DNA from 2 places in the Pelotomaculum isophthalicicum JI genome. Region 2 is predicted to be linked to the other one. Evidence: riboswitches for the same ligand, from Rfam matches in the RefSeq annotation. Region 2 holds a riboswitch; the other holds the start of a gene.
What was found. Region 2 has a riboswitch for cyclic di-GMP ahead of L7E55_RS14445 (ArsB/NhaD family transporter). Riboswitches for the same ligand answer to the same signal wherever they lie in the genome.
Positions count from the first base shown of each region.

Region 1: another riboswitch for cyclic di-GMP. It lies ahead of L7E55_RS01425 (response regulator); the one in region 2 lies ahead of L7E55_RS14445 (ArsB/NhaD family transporter).

Region 1 is NZ_JAKOAV010000002.1:20,989-33,194, reverse strand. Features, by position in the region: gene L7E55_RS01435 (thioredoxin domain-containing protein) at 1-890, opposite strand, end outside; gene L7E55_RS01430 (response regulator) at 1,288-1,668, shown strand; gene L7E55_RS01425 (response regulator) at 2,130-2,528, opposite strand; cyclic di-GMP riboswitch class I at 2,672-2,754, opposite strand; gene L7E55_RS01420 (potassium channel family protein) at 2,928-3,941, shown strand; gene L7E55_RS01415 (hypothetical protein) at 3,972-4,232, shown strand; gene L7E55_RS01410 (DUF350 domain-containing protein) at 4,346-4,744, opposite strand; gene scfA (six-cysteine ranthipeptide SCIFF) at 5,209-5,361, shown strand; gene scfB (thioether cross-link-forming SCIFF peptide maturase) at 5,521-6,882, shown strand; gene L7E55_RS01395 (LysM peptidoglycan-binding domain-containing M23 family metallopeptidase) at 7,097-8,497, shown strand; gene L7E55_RS01390 (tetratricopeptide repeat protein) at 8,701-9,291, shown strand; gene L7E55_RS01385 (peptidase MA family metallohydrolase) at 9,488-10,345, shown strand; gene murA (UDP-N-acetylglucosamine 1-carboxyvinyltransferase) at 10,438-11,694, shown strand; gene rlmH (23S rRNA (pseudouridine(1915)-N(3))-methyltransferase RlmH) at 11,699-12,181, shown strand.
Region 2 is NZ_JAKOAV010000033.1:24,561-36,766, reverse strand. Features, by position in the region: gene L7E55_RS14460 (PhzF family phenazine biosynthesis protein) at 1-127, shown strand, start outside; gene L7E55_RS14455 (ArsB/NhaD family transporter) at 199-1,407, shown strand; gene L7E55_RS14450 (sensor domain-containing diguanylate cyclase) at 1,878-3,656, shown strand; cyclic di-GMP riboswitch class I at 3,776-3,865, shown strand; gene L7E55_RS14445 (ArsB/NhaD family transporter) at 4,026-5,393, shown strand; gene L7E55_RS14440 (hypothetical protein) at 5,450-5,638, shown strand; gene L7E55_RS14435 (uridine kinase family protein) at 5,701-7,095, opposite strand; gene L7E55_RS14430 (hypothetical protein) at 7,324-7,686, shown strand; gene L7E55_RS14425 (DedA family protein) at 7,679-8,317, shown strand; gene L7E55_RS14420 (putative Ig domain-containing protein) at 8,546-9,559, shown strand; gene L7E55_RS14415 (enoyl-CoA hydratase/isomerase family protein) at 9,853-10,635, shown strand; gene L7E55_RS14410 (putative sulfate/molybdate transporter) at 10,819-11,982, opposite strand; gene L7E55_RS14405 (hypothetical protein) at 12,164-12,206, shown strand, end outside.

The DNA of each region.
Region 1 (12,206 bases), on a different contig from region 2:
AATATCTCTTTGGCAACCCGGGCATAAAGTTCGCGGCCAGTGGCCTGGTATGCTTCCGTATAAGCCATGGCTAACAAGGCGTTGTCATAAAGCATCTTCTCGAAATGAGGGACCAGCCACTTTTTGTCGGTGGAGTAGCGTGAGAAGCCATATCCGATATGATCATAGATCCCTCCCCGGAACATGGACTCCAGAGTTTTTTCAGCCATGGCCAGGGCTTCTTTTTCCCCGTTTCTTTTCCAGTAACGCAATAAAAACGATAACGCGTGCGGTGTGGGAAACCTGGGCGCTGTTCCGAACCCCCCGTACTGTTTATCGAACTGGCTTTTATATTGAACGAAAGCCTTTTTAAGCATGTCTTCAAGATTTTCTTTTCCAGGGTTGTCCCCGGACGGCATGCCGGTCTGGTACTGGATGGCTCTGGCTACCTGATCCCCGGCAGATACAAATTTATCTCGTTCCTGTTTCCATTTATCCCTAACCCGGGTAAGAATGTCCATCAAACCCGGCATGCCCTGCCGGGCCTTTTTGGGGAAATATGTGCCTGCGAAAAACGGTTTTTTCTCGGGCGTCATGAGCGCCGTTAAGGGCCAGCCGCCTTGGCCGGTCATAGCCTGGCATACCGACATGTAAGTGTGATCAATGTCCGGCCGCTCTTCCCGGTCCACCTTGATTGCGACGTAACCACTATTGAGGACCTGAGCCACTTCCCCGTCCTCGAAGCATTCCCGTTCCATCACATGGCACCAGTGACAAGTGCTATAGCCGATAGAAAGAAACACAGGCTTATCTTCCCGCTTTGCCTTTTCAAATGCTTCGTTGCTCCAAGGATACCAGTCAACTGGGTTGTGAGCGTGTTGCAATAGATAAGGACTTTTTTCTTTGCTCAATCTATTGGGCACTTTTGAATTATTTATTATTGTCACTTCTTTCCAATGTTTAATGGTCTTGCTCAGAATTATTATTACGAATAAAACAGTTATATATGCAGGTATCTAAAATTGTATAAACGAAAAGCGCCGGCTTTACGCCGTCGCTTTTCATCATTATCAATGGGTCTCTTTGTGTGTGTAAAGAACCCTTCTCGGATAAGGTATCTCAATGCCTGCCTGCGCCAAGGCATATATAAACCGCCGCGCAGTTCATAGTTTCTCTATATCCTGCCGCAAAACTAAATGTTTATAAAAAATAATAAAAAATAACAAAGGTAACAAGATCCGACAATTTTCGAAGGAAACGTGTGGTAATATTACAATACTGTACTTGATAATTTCTGGAGGGATTGATATGGCACTGGTTATGGTAATGGAAGATGAACCCAACATTGCCCTGGTTCTTGAGATTGCGCTAACTGAAGAAGGTAATGAAGTGATTACATTGCCGAATGGTTTGTTGGGACTTGAACGGTTAAAACAAAAACCTGCGCCTGAAATTATCTTTGTCGATCTGAACATGCCTATTTTAAGCGGGCGGACTGTAATAGAAAAAATTAATGCCGACCCCAATCTCAGGCATATACCGGTAGTCATCTTGTCGGGATGTATGCCGGACTTGGATAATGCGCCGCCGCGTGAAAGTTATCGGGCGCTGCTCAGTAAACCTTTTGATTTGGATGAAGTAATCAATATGGTAAATGTATTGAGCGCGGGTAAACAACAGGCAGTATAAATAAGCGGCCTTTTGAGAATTAATTTAAAGAGCGAGTGAGTACGACGAAATTTGCAAAATATGTCTTGACTATACAAACACTTGTTTGCTATAATGGCACCAGAACACACATTCGAGGAGGTCAACCAGGTGTCCGTTTATACATGCAGCCAATGCACTCCTGAAAGCATAGTCCGGGGCAATAGCATCTTCGACGTTTGCTGTCACAAAAAGTTAAAGAATAATATGCGCAGGCATATCTTAAAGAACGATTTTTTATACGGCACTATTTTATGGTTTGGGGTAATTTTCACTTTGACAGAAATTTATTTATGGCGTGTCGGGTATTGATGGTGAGATAACGGCAGTCATTCAGTTGGTGTGGAGTTCACGAGTTGTTATTTGGCAATACTAACCACAGGCAAACATATTTATGCTGAACATAACGCAATTTAGGATAGAGCCGAACCTAATTAAGTAAGTTAAAGCGCATTCTTTTTTTCTTCTTTTTTTAACAAGATCCCCCTGACTAGATGGCTGATATCTTCTAGTTCAAAAGGTTTTGCAATGTAGTATTGTTTAGGGTTTTTCTTTTTTTCCTTTAATACTGTGTCCAGTTCCGTATATGCCGTCATCAGTACTACCGGCACCTCCGGCGCCAGCTTCCCGATTTCTTCCAGGGTCTCGATGCCGTTCATGCCCGGCATTTTAATATCCAGTAGGATTAATGCCGGCCTTCCCGCGCGGACTTTCCGAAGCCCCTCCTCACCGCTGGAAGCGGTTTCAACCACATAACCCTCTTCACTGAATAACTCGTGTAATAGAGCACAGATCCCTTTATTGTCATCAACGATAAGAAGATAATGGGCATTTTGTTTCATGATCTATATCCCACCTATGCAGTTTTATCCGTAAAGATATCTGTGGCTTATAATAGGGTCTTTCCTCGATGCCTGTCTGTATTGTCGGAGATAAAAAAACCACCTTGCCGTGAAATAAGGTGGTTACGTATTTAAGTAATATTCACGGTAGTTCGGTCATCATTGCTATAGCCTTAGACCAGGAACTTTACGTCTCAGTCTTTCAACAGGTTTGGCTTTTTCTTCATTATTGAATGTATTATAAAATGAGCCCTAACGATTGTAAATGGGACGAAGGTCCTAAGGCGGGACCTTCGTCCCATGTCTAGGTCTTTTGTCCCTATATGCAGGAAACAAGCAAGGAATCCGCATGATGGTGTAGAATTTATTAATATTCGAGTGCCTGAGAGGAGTTTTTTTTTGATATCGTTACGATCAATTATCTATGCTTTTGTTGTGCTGGTAACGGTTTTGGGTGTTGTGATTCTCAGCCTGATGAAGATTGAAGACATGTCCTTTATTGACGCCTTTTGGCTTTCCATTATCAGCATATCAACAGTTGGGTTCGGTGATATTGTGCCTAAAACCGTAGGCGGCCGTTTGATCGTTATGGTGCTGGTGATCGGCGGGATAGGTCTTTTTACTTATCTTTACAGCACAATTTTCGGCGGTATAGTGGAAGGACATATTAAAGATGTCTGGGGGAAGAGAAAAATGACTAAGAAAATAAACGGATTAAAAAACCATATTATCGTATGCGGCGCGGGCCGGGTGGGTTTGGCGGTAATAAGTGAACTCCTGGAAGATAAACAGGACTTTGTAGTAATTGAGAAAGATCAAGACAGGTTGCAGGAGTTGACAAAGCTTGGCCATACTGAAAATATTTTATTTATTAGTGACAACGCTACAGAGGAGCGGGTGCTTTTAGCGGCCGGGTTGGAGCGGGCCGGCGGGGTTATCACCACTCTTGCCGATGACGCCGCTAATTTAATGATTGTGATTACCTGCAAAGACTTGAATCCTGCCGCCAGGGTGGTAGCACGCGCCGACCGGATAGAGTCCATCGCCAGAATGAAAAAAGTCGGAGCGGAAACTGTTATATGTCCTTCAATTATGGCAGGTAATTGGATGGCTATGACTTTGTTGAAACCGGCTAGCGTTACTTTTATGCAATCGCTGGTTGACGAAGTCGGCCTCGAATTGGGTGAATTGGTATTAAACGAAACATCGCCGCTTGCGGGAAAGGAGTTGAGAGAATCACGCCTGCGGGAAAATCACGATGCCACCCTGCTGGCCATAAAAAGGGGGGAGCGGCATATCATCAATCCCCGGCCATCTGAGATTCTGCTGCCGGGAGACCTTTTAATTCTAAGCGGTCCGCCTGATATCACGGCAGTGCTGACAAAGGTTGTTTCAGGAAATGATATTCTATGATCAGTAAATTGTGTGAAGGAGTTGGGGTTAGTGTTACTGTTGAAGCTGGGATTTGTGTTCGTCTTGATTGTTTTGCTGCTAATTTTGGGGATTGTATTAATGGTTTTTTTATTTATCAGAAACCGGTTTCGCCGTTGGCGTCATAATTCGTATATTGGACACCACGGGAGGGGCTGGCATCATAGTCACTCATCATGGGATGATGATGATTTTGACCAGTACAGTGAAGATGCCGGCAGCGACGGATGGAGCGACTCCGGTGGGGACAGCGGGGATTCCGGCAGCGATTAGGTTTGGTTTGTTTCAAGCCGGCTGTGCGGCAGACTGTGCCAGCTTTCAGGGGGCTCGTGGTAAGGCCAGTCTGCCGGAGTCGGTAAGGGTCAGGATTAAGAACAATGACCTGGCTATGAAATACTTGCTCCTATGACAAAGCTGAACGTAATGGAAAACACCAACGACAACAGGCCGACTGCCGCGTTGCCTGAACCAATTTCCTGGTTGACATTCAGGCGTGGTGTCAGCAACTCAAAGAGCAGGTATACCAGGATTAACAGAACAAGGCCAATCACCCCCCAGAGGATAGTTTCTCCGGCGTTGTTATTAGACAATATGGCAAAACGCATGATATTCCCCACACCAAAGATTTTGCCTCCCAGGGCCATAGCGGCGGCAATGTTGCCTTTGCGGATTTCTTCCCAGTCATTGTATTTGGTGATCATAACGAATATCAGGATGGTAAGTAAGATTATGATTGAAGCGGCAAGCAGGCAAAGCAGTGTTGATTGTATTTGTTGTGACAACATTTTTCGGTTTTCACCTCCTTCCTTAATTTCTTGGTTTTAAGTACTTGTTACCGGAAGAAAATAAGCGAGGTCACCGGTTATAGTTTTTTGACGGTTAATCATTGTACCAACTCCCAAAAAAATTATTCGGTAAAAACCCCATGTAATCCTTTAAATATTAATAAAAACGGGGAAAGAAAAATACCCGGTTGCGCCGGGTACCATAGAAAAGGAGAGGAATGAGGGTTTTCAAATGTATTCTTAAATTAATTAAATTCCTAGAATATTATGAAACTTTATTTAATTATAACAGGGTGCGGCAAATAGATCAATAGAAATTATCCATATTATTCTGAAACGTTTTGCGATTAATTTCGATGTCTTGTGCGATTTATTTCAACTGCTGCTTGTTAAAATTTATTTCATTTTTATTGCGCCTTCTTTCTGAATCATTTATAATGTTCTAGAAAGTGGGGGTGGGAACCTTGAATAAACACGTTAAAACTTTAAACAGCACCCGGCTTCCGGCAACTATCAAGGATCGCGGCTGTGGTGAGTGCCAGACCTCCTGCCAGTCAGCCTGCAAGACTTCTTGCACAGTCGGCAATCAGGTTTGCGCAAAAGAAAATTCAAAATAAAGGAACCTTGTCCCTCTAGGGATAAGGTTCTTTTTCTAATAAGGAAAGGGGACACACCTCCCTAACGGGCCTATATTTAGGGTCAGAGGAATGTCCCCAATTATAGGGGCCGAACATGAGCCGCGTTGTACGCCCAAAGGTAGGATTGGGGGTTAATTCTTGCTGCATAAATTTATATTTGACGATGCAAAAATTGTTGTTGACGTGAACAGTGGAGCGGTGCACGTTGTTGACGACTTGGTCTGGGAATTGCTTGACGATTACCGGCGGATGTCCGGTGCGGAACTTTTAGAGAAAAACCGGCGTTTTTATCCTAGCGAAGAGGTTGCCGAAGCAATTGAGGAAATCCGCCAACTGGAACAAGACAACTTATTATATAGTCCGGACCCTTTTGCCCAGGGATACGAGCCGCCGCCCGGCGGTGTAATCAAGTCGCTGTGCCTGCACCTGGCTCACGCTTGCAACCTGCGTTGCCGTTATTGTTTTGCCGGGCAGGGTAATTTTGGCGGTGCTGATGAACTTATGCCGGAACGGGTGGGCCGGGCTGCAATCGACTTTTTAATTGAAAAGTCAGCCGGGAGGAAACACCTGGAAATTGATTTTTTTGGTGGAGAACCGCTCCTGAATTTTGGGGTTTTGACTGAGCTTGTTCATTATGGCCACAAGCGGGGCGGGGAGAGGGGCAAGGAGTTTAAATTTACCTTGACAACCAACGCCGTTCTACTAAACGACGATGTCACCCGATTCCTTAACGAAAATCAAATTAGCGTTGTTTTGAGCCTGGACGGGAGGCGGGAAATCCACGATGCCATGCGCCAGGCGCGGGGGGGCGGCGGCTCTTATGACGTTGTTCTGTCCCACATAAAAAATTTTGTGAATTCGCGGGACGGGTTGAATTACTATATCCGGGGCACGTACACCCGGCACAATCTTGATTTTTGCGCGGATGTGCTGCATCTTGCCGGCTTGGGTTTTAACCGGATTTCAGTTGAGCCTGTTGTGGCGCCGCCGGAAGCGGATTATGCCATCCGTGATGAGGATATCCCTTTTATTCTTTCCGAATATGAGCGGCTGACGCGGGAATTGCTTGACCTGAAACAGGCCGGCAGACCGGTTGACTTTTTTCACTTTAATATAGACCTCGACGGCGGCCCCTGCCTTCCTAAACGTCTGTCGGGCTGTGGCGCGGGACACGAGTATTTGGCCGTTACGCCGGGCGGAGAGCTTTATCCCTGCCACCAGTTTGCCGGCCGGCCGGAATACCTGATCGGCAACGTCTTTCAAGGGATAATCAAGACGGAAATAATGGAATTATTTCGGAACGCTCATCTCTATAGTAAAGAAGGCTGTGCCGGTTGTTGGGCCAAATTTTACTGCAGCGGCGGCTGTCACGCTAACGCTGAGGCACTGAACGGATCTATTTTTAGACCGCACAAACAGGGTTGTGTATTGGCGCGAAAACGCTTGGAGTGTGCGATCTATTTAAAAACAAGGGAGTCGGAAATATCCGTAGAGTCATGATAGCGCAATCGATTGCCAATAATGTGGAATATTTTCAGAATTCTCATCCTATAGCTGTAATTGAGCGGTTTTCTATTTTATTTGTTAGTTTACGGACTTAATAGTATATGTTATAATATCTCTGCTTTTTCCTATTTTAGGGTATATTGTTCTGCATTAACAACTGGATATTTTTCAATTACAAATAAATTTATGCTGAAAGGAGTTGAATGATTTGCCGCGATTTATTGGAGGACTGCGGCGCCTTCCAGAGTTGGGGGAGTCTATTAACGGTTTTAAACGGTGGCTTTCCAATCAGTCAGTTGCCTGCCGCATAGGGATGGGCGTTGCGTTGTATTTTATTCTCGCTTTTGCGGCTTACGCGCTTTTGGGAGAGAACGCCTGCGCGGTGGCTGTTGACGGAAAGGTGGTAGCTGTTGTTGCTGACAAAAGTGACGCGAAGGAAGCGCTTAACGAGCTGGTCAAGCTAAAATCCGACCAGGCCGGCGCATCATTAATGATTGGTGAAAAAGTTACTTATAACGGAATACGGGTAAAGGAAGGAGAAATATTAGACCGCGAAGCTTTAAAGGACATTTTAAACAAGACATTGTCATTTAATCTCAAAGGCACTGCTATTGTGATTAATGGAGAAACTAAATTATGCCTGAAACAAATAGACGATGCGCGAAAGCTTCTTGATTGGCTTAAGTCGGTTTATCCCGCTGGACAAGATGAACAAGTAGGTTTTAAGGAAAAAGTCGAACTGGTGGAAAAACCTGTCTGCACGAGTGATCTGCTTGAATTTGAGGCCGCTAAAGACGTGGTCTTGTTAGGGACAAGTCAAATTCAGCAGTATATGGTAAAAGACGGGGATACTGCGTGGGACATTTCCGCGAAGTTCGATATTTTCCCCGAACAGCTGCAGGCGACCAACCCGGGTGTGGATATCTCTGAACTGAGTATCGGACAAGTGTTGAAACTCAGCAAGGAGGTGCCGCTGCTCACAGTTGTGGCGACCCGGCAGGAAACTGTCGAGGAAGAAATACCATATCAGGTAGAAGAAGAGATGGACGACAGTTTGTTGTCAGGTGAAAAGAAAGTTGTCAAAAGCGGTGTGCCCGGACAAAGAATAGCCACCTATCTCATTACCAGAGAGAACGGCTTGGAAACTGACAGGAAAATCTGCCAACAAAATATTATTAGTCAGCCATCCAATGAAATTGTGGTTAGAGGATCTCAGACGTTGCTCGCTTCCCGTGGTGGTTCGGCGCGTGTGAGTTGGCCTTGCGGGGGCGGTATTGTGTCACCGTTCGGCATGCGCGGCGGCGCGATGCATGAAGGAATAGACATTGGCGCGGACTACGGCGACTCGGTCGCGGCTGCCGCGGGAGGTACGGTGATATCCGCCGGTTGGGACGGCGGCTACGGCAAAGCAGTGGTAGTATCCCACGGCGGCGGCGTGGCAACCAGATACGCGCACCTTTCGACCATCAGTGTTGCAGTCGGTCAATCGGTCGACCGGGGGGAGCTAATCGGGCTGGTTGGATCCACGGGTAATTCCACCGGGCCGCACTTGCACTTTGAAGTAATAGTAGACGGGCAGCAGCGCAATCCGGTCAACTTTTTACAGTAACATAACTATTTAGCCGCGCGGACACAGAGCCGGGCGGCTTATTTATTGCGAAGGGCCGGACATGAGTCGGAGTCGCGCTATCTATATGCCCAAAGGTCACATAGGGCTAATTTGTTCTTTACATTAATGAAAAATACTTGTCAACATGTGATGTAATGTTATAATACATGTTGATGTTTAAAATTGTTTGGGGTGAAGAAACTTTGTCCATATATAGATCTGTCAAAAAAAATAAATTTCAAAAATTTGTGTTTATAGTGATAACCGTTTTAATTGGTATTGGACTGGTTGTTCCGCTGGCAGGACTATTTCAAAAGCAGCCGGGCGGCAACGGGTCGCCAAGTGCGGGGCAGGCCGGACAAACTGTGCAAGACAGGCTGAACAGCCTTGAAACCAGGGCTAAAGAGAACCCGCGTGATACGGCTGTTTTGATGGAGCTGGGTGAGGCATATTACCGTTTGGGTAAGCCGGATCAAGCCATTAAAACTTATGAACAGGTTCTTTCCGTTGAGCCAAATAACGGCGCGGCCCGTTATGAAATGGCTGTTATTTATTATTTTAGCAACAAATATGACCAGGCTATAGACCAGCTTAACGAGATAATTAAGAATGATCCCGGCAACGGGGAAGCCCACCTGTTGTATGGCTATATTCTCGGTCAAGGGAAAAAAGATTATACGGCGGGTATTCAGGAACTGGAGAAATATATAGCCGTGGCCAAGCAAGGACCGGATGTTGAACATGCCAAGCAGGCTATTGATGAATGGAAGGCGCTGGCAGATCAAAAACAATAAATTTTTATGGACTTAAACCGGCGGGAAATCAATGCGACTAAAAAAGTATTTTCCCGTCTTTTTGTTTGTCACCCCAGGTATTTCCTCTTGGAAGGCTCTCGTTCGGGCTTTATAATTAATTAGTTAATTAAGATAATTTAATTAATTGCTGAATGCCGTTATTAAGACCGGCGGTGAGAGAAATAGAGGATAAACTATGAAAATAGTATTGGGTTTGTTCACAACTGTATTTATTATAGTGACGGCAATGTTCCTTAAGCTCCCGGCCGGCGTTAGATTCTATGGTTATGGGGCAATTAGGGAACTGATGAAGGTCCATACGGTCATGGGGACGTGGGGGATGAATAAAATTTCCTCGGAGCATTTTTGTGTCCGGTTTTTGCCGGATAAACGCGCAGAAGCAGAAATGGTCCTTGAAGTGGCGGAACAGTTTTACCGGCCGGTAAGGGCTGACTTTTGCTACTCCACCCGTGGCAAGATCCCGGTAATTCTTTATTCCTCTAAAGAGGAATTAAATAAAAGTTTTGGCTGGGAAGCGAAAGAAAGCGCGATGGGTGTTTATTGGGCCGGCACAATCAGGGTGCTTTCCCCTGAGGTATGGGCTGGTGATGTTGATGAAGGACAGGTTAAAGATAAATTTATTTCTTCCGGACCAATGGCCCATGAACTTACCCACTTGATGGTGGATTACCTGACCGGGGGAAACTACCCGCGCTGGTTTACCGAAGGGGTTGCGCAATATGAGGATTACAAGTTGACTGGATTTGTCATTGGAGATCCGGCGGCTTCACCGGGGCGGCAACTTTATTCTATGGAGGAATTGGGGGCGAGTTTTGACAGCTTGCCGGATCAGGCTATGGCCTACCAGGAGTCATTTGCAGCGGTATATTATATCGTGCAATTTTATGGAGAAGACGTTTTGTACGAATTAATCGGTGAACTGGGTCAGGGGTGCAGCTTGAGCCAGGCTATGGAAAATGTCTTAAATTTAAACATCATGCAGTTTGAAAAAGAATGGCGAAATCATGATATTTTCCTTGTTAGTGAATTATGAAAAAAAGAATTGTAACAGGGATTACATTTTTTAAGGCGAATATTTATATATAATTATGTAGAATTTTCTACGGGCACTATTAGGAGGATTTTATGGACAAGATTGTTATTACTGGGGGAAAGCCGCTACGGGGAAGGGTCAAAATTAGCGGCGCGAAAAATGCTTCCCTGGCTATTTTGTGTGCTACTATATTATCCCGGGAGAAAATAGTGCTGGAGAATATCCCTGACATCAGTGACGTGAGGGTAATGATTGAAATAATTAAAAGCATGGGCGTCACGGCGTCCTGGGAAAGTGCCGAAACGCTTAAGATCGTTCCTTCTGAGCGGATCAATTTCGAAGCCCCCTACCATCTGGTTAAGAAGCTGCGTGCTTCGAATCTCCTCCTGGGACCGGTGCTGGCCAGATTCGGGCACGCGCAGGTTGCCCTGCCGGGAGGCTGCAACATCGGGGTGAGACCGATGGACTTGCATTTTAAGGGTCTCGCCGGTTTAGGCGCGGAGCTTACTATGGAACGTGGCTTCGTGCGTGGAAGTGTCACAGGGAAACTAAAGGGAGCCAGAGTTTATCTTGATTTCCCCAGTGTGGGCGCGACTGAGAATATTATGATGGCGGCGTGCCTTGCCGAAGGGCAGACATTGATTGAAAATGCAGCCAAGGAACCTGAAATCGTTGACCTGGCCAACTTTTTAAATACCATTGGAGCAAGGGTGCGCGGGGCGGGCACCGATATAATCAAGATTGATGGTGTGCCCGGTCTGGAAATAGATGGCCGTTACTCGGTTATACCTGACCGGATTGAAGCGGGAACCTTTATGGTAGCCGCGGCTGCCACGGGTGGAGATGTCATTCTGGAGAATTTGATTCCGACCCATCTGGAGCCTTTGAGCGCCAAGCTGCGGGAAGCTAATGTCGATGTGTACGAGGAGGAGGACACTCTCAGGGTTTTAGCCGGGAAACCGTTGCAGCCCATAGACATTAAAACGATGCCTTACCCTGGTTTTCCTACCGACATGCAGTCCCAATTAATGGCTATGCTTTCCATCGTGCCAGGTACCAGCATGATTGTGGAAAATATTTTTGAAAACCGGTTCATGGTGGCAAATGAGCTGAAGCGCATGGGCGCAAGGATTAAGATTGAAGGCAGAATGGCGGTGATCGAAGGAGTGCCGGCTTTACATGGGGCACAGGTCAAAGCCACTGACCTGCGTTCGGGCGCCGCGCTTATTGTGGCCGGCCTGCTGGCAAACGGTGACACTGAAATATCTAACGCTGTTTATATAGACCGGGGTTACCACAACCTGGAAGCGAAGCTAAATTCCCTTGGCGCAAAAGTTTGGAGAAAGTAAGTTCATGCGACATATTGCCATCCTTACTGTCGGACGTCTGAAAGAGCAATACCTGACCGCGGGAGTGGGGGAATATCTGAAAAGATTGACTCCTTACGCCAAGGTGGAATTGTCCCAGGTGGAAGACGAGAGTTTTCCGGACAATCCTTCTACCGCCGAGCGGCAAAAAGTCCGGGAAAAAGAAGGGATGCGGCTGCTTAACCGTTTGAGGCCGGGTACATTTTTGGTGGCTTTGGACGAAAAAGGAGTGTCGCGTTCTTCCGAAGAAATGGCGGGGCTTTTGAATGAGTTGGCGCTGGCGGGCAGAAACGACTTGACTTTCGTTATTGGCGGTTCTCTCGGATTATCACCAAACATTATCCAACGCTCAGATTTGCTCTTGTCATTTTCGAAGCTGACTTTTCCCCACCAGTTATTCAGGCTGATCTTGCTGGAGCAACTTTACCGCTGGTTTAAAATCAGCCGGGGTGAACCGTACCATCACTAACGCGTAATTTTTTATTTGCATATCG
Region 2 (12,206 bases):
TGGTACATCAATTGAGCAAGGGAACACAGGAATGGAGTTTAATATTGTGAAATTAATCACCCTGGATGGCAAAATACTATTTGGTGGCCGTGCAACTGAGCGCATAATCGGCAAATACTTAATATAAGCTAGGAGTTGTGGAACCATTTTCGACGAATATTAATTGAAACAAGACAGAAAGTCTGGTAATCTGACAGAATGATGATTGTATCAGGAATAATTCTCGTAGCAACTTTGATAGTCTTTGGAATAGGGAAAATTCCTATCTTTCGGGTTGATCGGGCTGGGGCCGCTATTATCGGCGGAGCACTAATTATGGCCACCGGGGTACTCACTTTCAACCAAGCCGTTCAATCGGTGGACTTTAGGACCATAATTCTGCTTTTTTCCATGATGATCGTAACTACCAGTCTCAAATCGGCTGGGTTCTTCCGGTTTATAGGTAATTACTTGATAAAGAACTTAAAAACCCGGAAGGGATTTCTTTTTGGGGTAGTTATTACAAGCGGACTATTATCCGCATTTTTTATTAATGACATAGTTTGCCTGATTTTAACCCCCATCGTCATTATAATATGCAAAAAAGAGAAGATTCCTCCTTTACCTTACTTAATGGCAGTGGCGACAGCCTCCAATATCGGAAGCGCCGGAACGTTGCTGGGAAATCCGCAAAACATTCTAATCGGGAGCATATCAAATGTATCTTTTTTCTCCTATATTGTTATTGCATTTCCATTGGCGGTAGTAGGGCTATTAATCAACTATTTAGTAATAAGCTGGTTTTACAGAGACCTTCTTGAAGGGGATTTGACTGGCGGTGAACCCCTAAGAAAGGGTTACCACCGATATCTGTTGGGGAAAAGCCTAGTAGTAACATTGGGTATTCTGGCGGGTTTTATTGTCAGCAAGGAACCAGCTATCATAGCCAGTCTTGGGGCGGCATACCTTCTGGTAACACGGAGACTTAAACCCGATAAAATTTATGCTGGAATTGATTTTAACTTATTAGTTATGTTTATTGGTTTATTTGTTGTGATGGGCGGTGTGGAACAAAGTGGGCTTATGAATCGTATTATGGAAATCTTCAGCTTTAAGAGCTTTAGGGTTTTTTCCATCTTAACGATAGCGCTTTCCAATATATTTAGTAATGTTCCAGCTGTAATGTTACTTAAGTCTTTTATCCCTTCAGATGTAAGTTTCTGGTGGATAGGTCTGGGGGTTTTCAGTACCCTAGCGGGCAACCTTACGGTGACAGGGTCTGTTGCTAACCTTATAGTTATTGAAACTGCTAAGCATGAGGGAATTCAAATAAAATTCCTTGACTATTTCAAAGTGGGTTTTCCATTAACTCTTTTATTGACTCTCATTGCCCTTTCTTACTTTACTGTTATCCAGAATTATCTATAAAAATTACCATCGCGGCAATCGTATCGCTAATGCGCGACCCCCATAACCCCCGTTACGAAGGATGAGATAAACAAAACTCACTGCTTCCTAATATTTTTCTAAAAAATTCCCAGATTCAAACATCCTGTCCAAATCAGCTCTGGAAGCTTTCTTTAAATCCGCAGACACCCCATAACCTATTTCATAATTATAATCTTTTTTACCTGTAAATATTTATGATTTCTCTACTCAAAATCCAAGTTGGAACAGCTACAACATACTAATAATACATTCGCTCCAAGTTTCCCCAGTTTCGCCAAAAGGACTTTAGTCCTATTGAACTATAGGACTAAAGTCTAATATAATCAAAAAATAAAGAATATTGCAACATGGGATTTTAATCCATCACACTAATTAAATATTTGGCAAACTACCTGAAAGGATACTACGCAAAGCCACGAGTTTTAATCATCGTTGTAGCGGAGGCACATATGATCACCAGGATACTTGTAATACGAACTTTAGATGTTTTGAAAGGCTTGGTAAATACCGGTAAGATAAAAACACTAGCGAAAAATGCCTCTGCAATTTTTATTCAAGTCTTCACCTCAAAAGCAAATCCGCAATGGGTTAAGAACATTGAAACCATTTTGCACGAAAATTTGCCGGGGGCGATTATCGTCGGCGCTTCTACCTCGGGAGAGATTGCTAACGGCCAGCTATTCACTAACTCTACGGTCATTTCAATAACGTTTTTTAAAGAAACAACCGTAAAAGCCTTTATATTGGACGCCGCAACCGGCGGAGAAGTTGATTTGGGGAAAACTTTACGCGCCGATATTGAAAACACGTGCGCGAAAATAGCGGGTGTGTTGTTGCTGACGACAACTACAACGATGGACGTGTCAGATTTTTTAACAGGCTTTGCCGATGCTCAAGTCGCCTATCCTGTTTTCGGCGGTGGCGCAGGCGAGTATTCATCACCGGTATCAGAAATGAAAGCCCTGATTTTCTGCAACTCCCGGCACACCTTTAAGGGTGTGGTCGCGGTTGCTTTTCTGGGAGATGGGATTAAGATTGAAACACATAACTATCTTGGCTGGCATCCGTTAGGTAAGGAAATGGTTATCACGGAAGTGAACGGCTATTGGGTGAAAAAAATCGACGGTCAACCTGCCTTCAAAATATATCGGCGATATCTGGATATTCAAAATGATAAGAGCTTCCAGCATAACGCCATAGTGTTTCCATTGATGGTAAAAAGAGATGGCAGGCAGTACGCCAGGCCCGCTATGGCAGTCAACGAGGAAAATGCTATCTTATTCCTTGCTGATTTAAAGAAGGGTGAAACAGTTCTCTTCGGTTACGGCGATCCAAACACAATTATTGAACAGGCTGCTGCAGTGCAAAGCCTGCTGGCAGCCTTCGAGCCTGAATCTATTTTCCTTTATAGCTGTGCCGCCAGGCGAGCTTTCTTGCATAACGATGTGGAGTTAGAGACAAAACCATTTGAAAATATTGCACCGACATCCGGATTCTATACACATGGAGAAATAAACAGCAGCCCGAACAGCATCAATCATCTCAATTACACTATGGTGGCGGTAGGCATGAAAGAGCGCAATTACGGCGGGAAAGCCGCGCAAATCCAAAATGGGCATAGGAAGCCGCTGTTTCAGGAGGACGCGGATCTTTTTGCTTACCAACATTCCCGGTTCATTTCCCGTTTGCTCCACTTCATTAGGGCGGTCACGGATGAACTGGAAATAGCCAATAAAGAAACTAGGCGGCTGGCTGAAACAGATCTCTTGACTCAGGCCTATAACAGGGTGAAGGCCTGCGAATTATTGAACAGTGAAAAGAACCGGTGTGAACGGTACGGTTCAGAGTTTTCAATCATTATTTTGGACATAGACTTTTTTAAGGAAGTGAATGACACATACAGGCACATTGCCGGAGATGCGTTCCTCGTCAACATCGTTAAGATCATCAAGAAGCAAGTGCGCGCTCCGGATATGTTGAGCCGCTGGGGTGGAGAGGAATTCCTCATCGCCATGCCGGAAACCGGGCTCGATGGCGCGCTGGTCGTGGCGGAAAAAATCAGGGCTGCGGTTGAACAAACGGTGTTCCCCGGAGCGGGGCATCAAACATGCAGTCTGGGTGTGACTTCCTTCAAAAAGGGCGAACGCATCGAAGAGTTGATTGAACGGGCAGACGCAGCTCTTTATGAAGCAAAACAGAGCGGCCGGAATCGAGTTATAGCTAAATAAATATTATTATGGCTACCTGCAAATCAGCAAGGTAATATATAACGATGGGACATCAAACATGAAAAAAATATTGTACTATGCATGCAATAAATATATAATAAAAAAAAATAATATCGTAACATCGTGTTGGGCAAACCCGTGTGAAAACCGGGGACGCTAAGCCATGGGTCTAAAGCTGGTATATATGCCATGATTGCCAGGCGACAAGGACATTGACTTTACTGGAGTGGGTATAGTCTTATATGACTGTTCCCACCTCTTTTTTATTGCGTTTCTTTAGGATTGTGTTAAATTATATAAATTTTACCTGGAGGTGAAGATAAAACTTAATATTTCAGATGTATTGATATGTGAAAGGGAGGTTAGATCTTGTCGGAAAGTAGTCAGGTCATTTTTGCTACGGCAATTTTTTTAATTACATACGCGGTAATAGTTACAGAAAAAATTCATCGCACTGTGGTTGCCTTGGTAGGAGCCAGTTTAATGGCTTTAACAAAAATATTAGGTCTGGAACAAATTGTTGAAGCTATTGATTTTAACACCATTGGCTTGCTGGTGGGTATGATGATCATTGTGGGTATCACCAAGCAAACCGGTATTTTTGAATATTTGGCAATTAAGGCAGCCAAAAGTTCAAGAGGGGAACCGATCAAAATTATCGCCGCCCTGTCTTTGATAACAGCTATCTTATCCGCGTTTTTAGACAATGTTACCACTGTGCTATTAATTGTGCCTGTTACCTTTGCCATAGCGAGGCAGCTTGAACTTAACCCATTGCCGTTCTTGATTTCTGAAATCATCGCCTCCAATATTGGGGGCACAGCCACTTTAATTGGCGACCCGCCGAACATCATGATTGGTAGCGCCACTGGTCTCGGCTTTATGGACTTTGTCTTTAACCTGACCCCTGTAATAATTGTTATATATATTTTGACCATTTTCTTTATTCAGATCATATATAGAAGACAACTGGTGGCTAGACCTGAACTCAAAGATAATATTATGGAAATTAATGAAAAGGATGAGATAAAGGATCAAAAGCTTTTAAATAAATGTCTGATTGTACTTTTCCTAACCGTTCTAGGTTTTGTCTTGCACCAATATGTACACCTTGAATCATCAGTTATAGCCCTGTCAGGCGCCAGCTTATTGCTTCTGGTTACAATGAGTGACCCGGAGCATGCCTTATATGCGGTGGAGTGGCCTGTTATCTTTTTCTTTGTTGGCCTATTCGTAGTGGTTGGGGCTTTAGAGAAGGTAGGAGTAATTGAAGCAATGGCTAAATGGTCACTGGATGTAACAGGTGGCATCATGGTGCCCACCGCTATGCTGATTCTTTGGCTGTCCGCCATAGCCTCGGCCTTTGTTGACAACATTCCTTTTGTTGCTACAATGATCCCGCTCATTCAAGACATGGGCCGTTTGGGAGGTATCGCGGACTTAAACCTGCTGTGGTGGTCGCTGTCGTTGGGCGCCTGCCTTGGCGGCAATGGAACAGCCATAGGCGCCTCGGCAAATGTTGTCGTTTTGGGTATAGCCGAAAAAGAAGGGCTGCATATCAGCTTTGTTAATTATATGAAGATCGCTTTTCCGCTAATGCTGACGTCCATAGTGGTATCCACGGGTTACCTTCTTTTATGGTACTTGTTCCATAGCATGAGCATGTTGGCAACTCTTGGTATCGCGGTAGTTCTTGCTATACTTTCAAAACTAATTTTCAAGATGTTAAACAAATAAGTTTTTTAATGCTGGACAAATTTACCTGACAAGTTTTAAGTGAGGTGGTTTGCGCCGTGACACCCCAGGAACTATTTGATGCCTTCATCTGTACTATGCAGGAACTCAAAGAACTAAAGCAACAGGCAATGATAGCTAAGAATTATAAAGAAAAGAGAAAGTTGCTCCGCAAACAGAAGGAACTATGGCATCTGCAGTTCTGGCGTTATAAACTGTTTCAAAGATCCGTTTATTATGACAGTTGATATTTTAGATATAAGCAAAATTGCCTTCCCGCGCCGGCTTCGCCGTTGGGAAGGTTTTATTATTAACTTTTATCTGAATAAATAGTGCCTCCGATAAATTCTCTAAGGATAGAATTTAAAGGAACTTTGGAAAATTCCATCGGCTTAAAAAATGACAACAGGTTCATCAGTCGCTCTTTTGTCGCATAATGGGGAGAATCTTCATTGACTTTCTGCAAGGAAGCTTCCGCGAAGGAACGCAAGACGTTCAGCTCATAAAGCAAACTCGAATTAAACATAACATCGCATTCTTCCTGGTATTTAAAGACACTCTTGGATTCACCCTTGCGCACACTATCCCACTGAGAGAAGGTGATATCGGGAATATATCCTCTAAACCGGTCATCTCTGACCATTCTGCGGATCAGCCTAACCTCCGTGGTGGGGACCCTGTTCATTAAGTCGATATTGAGCTCGAACAGCGCGCTAATGTAGATCTTAAAAAAAAGATTTCTGCTCATGTTAGGCAACAGGCCGGGATTTAATGCGTGAATACCTTCAATCAGGAGAATTTCATCAGGGCCCAGTTGCATGGTTCTTGTTTTGTTGGTGCGGCAGCCTGATACAAAATCAAAAATGGGGGTTTCTACAATTTTCCCCTTGACGAGATCTTTTATATGCTGCTGCATTAGTTTAAGATCAAGAGCTTGCAAGGAATCAAAATCATAATTGCCGTCTTTATCGCGCGGAGTCTGCTCCCGGTTTAAATAGTAATCGTCCAGTGAAAGAGGAATCGGCTTTAATCCATTGACCCGCAACTGAGTGGAAAGCCTGCGCATAAAAGTTGTTTTTCCTGATGAGGAAGGGCCGGATATGAGGATTACACGCACAGCGCGGCGCTGTTGAATAATCATATCGGCAATATCGGAAATTTCCTTTTCCTGCAAGGCTTCCGCTATGCTGAGCAATTCCAGGCTCTGCCCCGAGGCAATATATTCATTCACGTCGGGAACAAGCTCCAAATTAAGATTATCCAGCCACTTGCGAGTTTTATCATATGTCTCGGCCAACTTTTTGGGTAAAGTAAAAGGTTTTACTCCTTCTTTCTTTATTTCAGTAAAGTCAATAATAAAGCCCGAAGAAAAGGGAATTAATCTAAAATTATCAATCTTTGAAGAGCGGTTATTCGCCGGATACAATACTTTGATAATGGCATTACCCACCTTATAGTGATAATACCCTCCTTCCCGGCAAATTAATTGAATCAAACTGTCATAATCAGACCATTCCTGCAGCTTGATGCCAATCTGTTTTACTTCTCTCTCTGAGAGCGACGAGCCGGCAAGTTTGCAGAAAACCCCCTCATGAATGGAATAATCGGTTTTTAAAGTTTCCCCGGGGAACATGTCCTGGGTAACTTTTATCAGCCCTAGTTTCACAGTTTGACGATTCAGACGCAAATGAGTTTCTTTTGCCATCAGGTCCACACCTTTGAAGTATTTAATTTTCTGTCTATTCAGATTATAAAACATGCTTTTCTTTGTTACAAGCACAGTTTCCTTGTGAAATGAATGCCGGCTCATAGTCAATACTTGTTATGGCTTGGTCGTGGCACTTGCGTTACAATATAAATGCGAGCAAACGGACTAAAATGATCACTATATTCCAGATGCTAAATCTTATAACGAAAGGGGCACCGGGGGAAAATGAATAGGCGTTTAAAGTTTTTCCTCCTCATCGGGCTAATAATCTTACTGACATTGCTGATATTCAGACAATCGGCAATAATCTATCACAACCTGCATCAAGTTGAATTACCTCACAATAGAAGCAGGCAAAGCAGCTATTTACAAACTCAAAAGTGGATGACAGTAAGTGAAATAGCTCAAAAATACAATGTGTCCGAAAAGGATGTTTTTGAGGCACTCCAAATCAATCCGGAGCAAGGTGATGAAAAACTAAGCCTCAGAGCGCTAAGGAACAAGTACAATAAATCCCCTTCCGAAATGCAATCAAATTTGCGCCAATTGCTCAAAATAACAGACCCGGCAGGCAATGATCATGAATGACTATATAATTTTATTAATCGAGTTTTTCCGGCAGTACAATCTCTGGTTTTTAGGTAGTTTGCTCATACTCCAAAACAATGGGATTCCCCTTGGGTCCAATCTGATCGTGATGGCTTCCGGAGCCTTAGCTTTTTATGGGGAGTTCAGCTTGCTTGAATTGCTGGGGGCAATTTGGCTGTTTTCCCTATTGGGTGACATTCTGAGCTATTGGCTCTGGCAGAACCTTGGGAAATACATTCTGTCGCGTTTTCCAATGATAAACAATTTTTTAAAACCGGGTTTGCAAAAAGCTGCAGATTATCATCACAGATATGGCAAGACGGCCATTGTCATTTCCCGTTTTCCCCTGTCAGCTTTAGGCACTTTCGTAAATGCTTTTGCCGGGATTACTGATTTTAAATTTTGTATCTTTTTTGTGACAACCGCCATTGGAGAGTTGTTGTGGAGTTGTTTTTATTTGGGTTTGGGCTACTGGTTTAGTGATTCGTGGGAGCAGACCGCTCTGCTGGTAAGTCAAATAGGACAGCTCGGGCTCCTTATTTTTGTTTTAGTTGTAATCACATATATTGCCAGAAAGCTCTATTTAGCCTTAAATACAAAAAACAAATCAACCGGGACAAACAATAATTAGCGTAGTTTGCAACGTAGGCAGCGTAACGTTTGCAACCTCACTGTTATTCAAGAATGAATCAAAAAGGTATATCATGGATCATAATTTGCAATTAACCCACAAATGCACACAAAAAGTTCACAATATATAAACAATACTTACACAAAATGAACACCAAATGATAATTTTTAAGTGGTAATATAAAATTAATCGGTGTACCGATTCATATAAAATGAAAGAAGGGGTTTTATGTTGAAATCAAAAAAATGGCGTGTTGGTGCTATTCTTTTAGCTGCGGTTATCCTGACAGGGGCTTTTAGCAGTGCATCATTTGCCAGTTCCAACAATCCCAAAGCTGTTGTAAGCAACATGAACCAAGGGTTTTTCGTGTACAACACAGACTTTAGCGCCGCGGACAACGACTTTTGCCAGAGTTTTACCAGCCAGAGCTTTACTTCAGGTGATAAACAACACCGATTTTTGTCAAAGTTTGGCTTCTTTAAGAACAAGGGTCAAATACGTAAAGGAAACTTTAACAATTACAAGGTGAAGGTGAACGGACACGGTCTTGATCTAGTTGCTCAAGCGTTGGGAATGACAACTGATCAGCTTAAATCCGACCTGCAGGCCAACAAAAAATTTTCTGATATCGTTGCCGCCCAAGGTATGACGATGGATCAGTTTAAGGAAAATATTAAGGAGTTAATAGCAGGACAGACTCCCACCACTCCCGGCCAAACGGCGCTCAGCATCACGACCGCGGCACTGGCAAACGGCCAAGTGAATAGCGCGTATAATACCGGCATCAGTGCCACTGGCGGTACATCACCTTATAGTTTCAGCTTAACAAGCGGGAGCCTTCCCGCAGGGTTAAGTCTGGCCAGCAACGGAACGATCAGCGGCACTCCAACTACCGCGGGCACCTGGAACTTTACCATAACGGTAACAGACAACGCATCGGTCAGCGTGAGCCAAGCATATAGCCTTACCATCGACCAAACGGCGCTCAACATCACGACCACGGCACTGGCAAACGGCCTGGTGAATAGCGAATATAACGCCGGTATCGGTGTCACCGGCGGTACATCACCGTACAGCTTCAGCTTAACCAGCGGAGGCCTTCCCACGGGGTTAAGTCTGGCTAGCAACGGAACGATCAGCGGCACCCCAACTACCGCGGGCACCTGGAACTTTACGATAACAGTAACAGACAACGCGTCGGTTAGCGTGAGCCAAGCATTTAGCCTTACCATTCAGGCCTAAACCCGGCTCATCGGCAGCAACCGACCAACGGAAAAATATAGCCATAATTTAAACCCCACCTCTTCTATATAAGATAGAGTATTGATGGTGGGGATTTTTATTTTGAACCAATCGGCGTTTATGGGGGCAAAATGCTTGATATTGTTAACTGAAGTTGAAGTTTGCAGTAATGATACTGAAAAAAGCCTTCTTGATAAAAATGTTAAGGATTTACATTAATCTGTATAGGGATATAATTATACTCAAACGGAGTCGGTGTTTATATTAATTTCATGATTAATTGGAGGGATAATATGTTCAGTGAAAACAGTAAACCCGTGGGACTAAAAAAAGTTAACAGCACTGTTATATTGACTATTGATAATCCACCAGTAAACGCCCTAAGCATTGAAACCCTTAATGCTATAGATCAAGCTCTAGACCATATTTTGGCGGAAAGAGAGATTAAGTCCGTAATCATAACCGGGGCAGGTGGCGCTTTTATTGCCGGATTAGATATCAAGATACTTCTTTCATTAGATGAGGTTTCCGCGCGAAATTTTATGCACCGTGGTCAGAGTATAATGCAAAAAATCGCGGATTTACCCATTCCAACCATAGCTGCTATTAACGGTCCGGCGCTTGGCGGGGGAAGCGAGCTGGCATTGGCTTGTGACATTCGCTTAGCCGATATCAACGCTCGCCTCGGATTTCCAGAAATAAACCTTGGTGTTATGCCAGGTTTTGGAGGAACTCAGCGGATATCCCGAATGGTTCCCTTGTGTAATGCGTACGGAATGCTATATACCGGAGAATTAATTACTGCCGGGGAAGCCTGCCGGATAGGGATGATCAATCGGGTGGTCCCCCAAGGGCAGGTTCTGAATGAAGCAATCAAACTAACTGAAAAAATAGCGTCTAAAAGGCAGTTAGGAATACAGGCGATAAAACAGGCTGTTAAACTTGGCAAACAGCTTTCTTTACGTGATGGTTTAGCTGTCGAAGCGGAATTATTGGGTAAATTATGTAAGGGTGAAGATGTCAAGGAAGGTGTTAAAGCTTTTTTTGAAAAACGCTCACCTGTTTTTCATGATTAATAATTGAATGTGGCAGCACTGGGGGGGGAACGATGCCCATGTGACTTTATTTCCGCTTCTCCCCCTTTGTTATATAACCAGGCGCCTTAAACGGCCTCTGCAACTTTCTCAAGATTACTCGCAGATGAAGCCAATTCTTCTTTATCCGATATACCAATTGTGTTGTGCACTGTTACTGAAACCCTATACCTTAAACACCTTTCTCTTAAACAGTTCTTGTATTATTATTCCCGCTATGAAGCCGGCGCCCATATTCCAAATGGCAAATCCGGCTGTTGCCAACAACGTATAATAATCACTCTTTTCCCTGCCCACATCACGGGCTGAAGCAGCCAGCTCCAAGCCGGCGAAAAATAAAATTACACCCAGTACGCTCAAAGGAAAAATTTTAAATATTAACAATACCGAACTGCTGAAACATAGTCCTGTTATCAATAAAAAAACACCCACGATTATCAAAGCCCCGCCGGTCCGGGCGCCGAAACGAACGTGTCCGGCCATGCCCCCGGCCCCGTGGCACATGGGGATACCCCCAAATAACGGGGAAATGAGGTTTAGAATCCCCTGGGAAACAGCAATTTTCTTTTCGGTGACAGGCCGTTCAGGAAACAACCTGTTATTTTCAGCTGTTATGGCAATAACAGCGTTACCGAGGGTTAACGGCGCCTGGGGAATGCCCAAAATGAGCGTGCCCTTTACGAAGTCAGTCCATGTGATTTGTCCTAATACAAAGTGGGGCAGTTGGAAATCAAAATGGATACCGGACAATTCCTTAAAAAGCTCAGGATTCCTTACCAGAGCGGCAATTAATCCAAAGATGATTAAGACAAACATGGCGGGGATTCGCCTGCCGGCAAGCAGCATAAAAGTAATTGCCAGAGCGATAACAGCCACGATAAAATCGGACTTCATCATTTTGATACCTTCCATGATAAAGGACAGGCCCAAGCCTAAAACGATACCCCTGACAACCGGTTTGGTAACCATTCGGGAGATAATATCAAGAGTCCCCGTCAGTCCCATGGCCAGCCAGAATATACCGGTAAAAATTCCGGCCCCCCAGACCATACCCGGTGTGATGGCGGCCGCCTGGGTGATTGCGGCGCTGCCGATCGCTTTCATGGGTTGAATAGGAATAGGCGTTCGGTAATACAACCCTGAACAAATTAACAGGATGCCGAATGTAACCAACAAACCCAGCGGCTCTATCTTCATTATCATGATATAGCCCATTGCAAAAGGTATAAATGTTCCCAAATCGCCAAAAGCGCCGGCCCACTCATAACGATCAAAGCGATTACGCGGGGTTTTAACTGCCGCAGTATCAGTGCTTTCCGTTTGAGATATTTAAACTCACCCCTCGCAATGTTTTTTTACCTGCATCTATAATTCAATTCGACAGCACAAACCATAATTCCTATTTAATAAAAATGACTTCATTTTGATTACAAAATGTTTCCCCGGTAAAAAATTGCAATATTCTTCATATTTTGATAAGATAATCACCAAAATAGTGGAGGTGAATAATATGGCAGGTGCAAAAATTTTTGTTCGTGAGCGGCGCAAAGTAG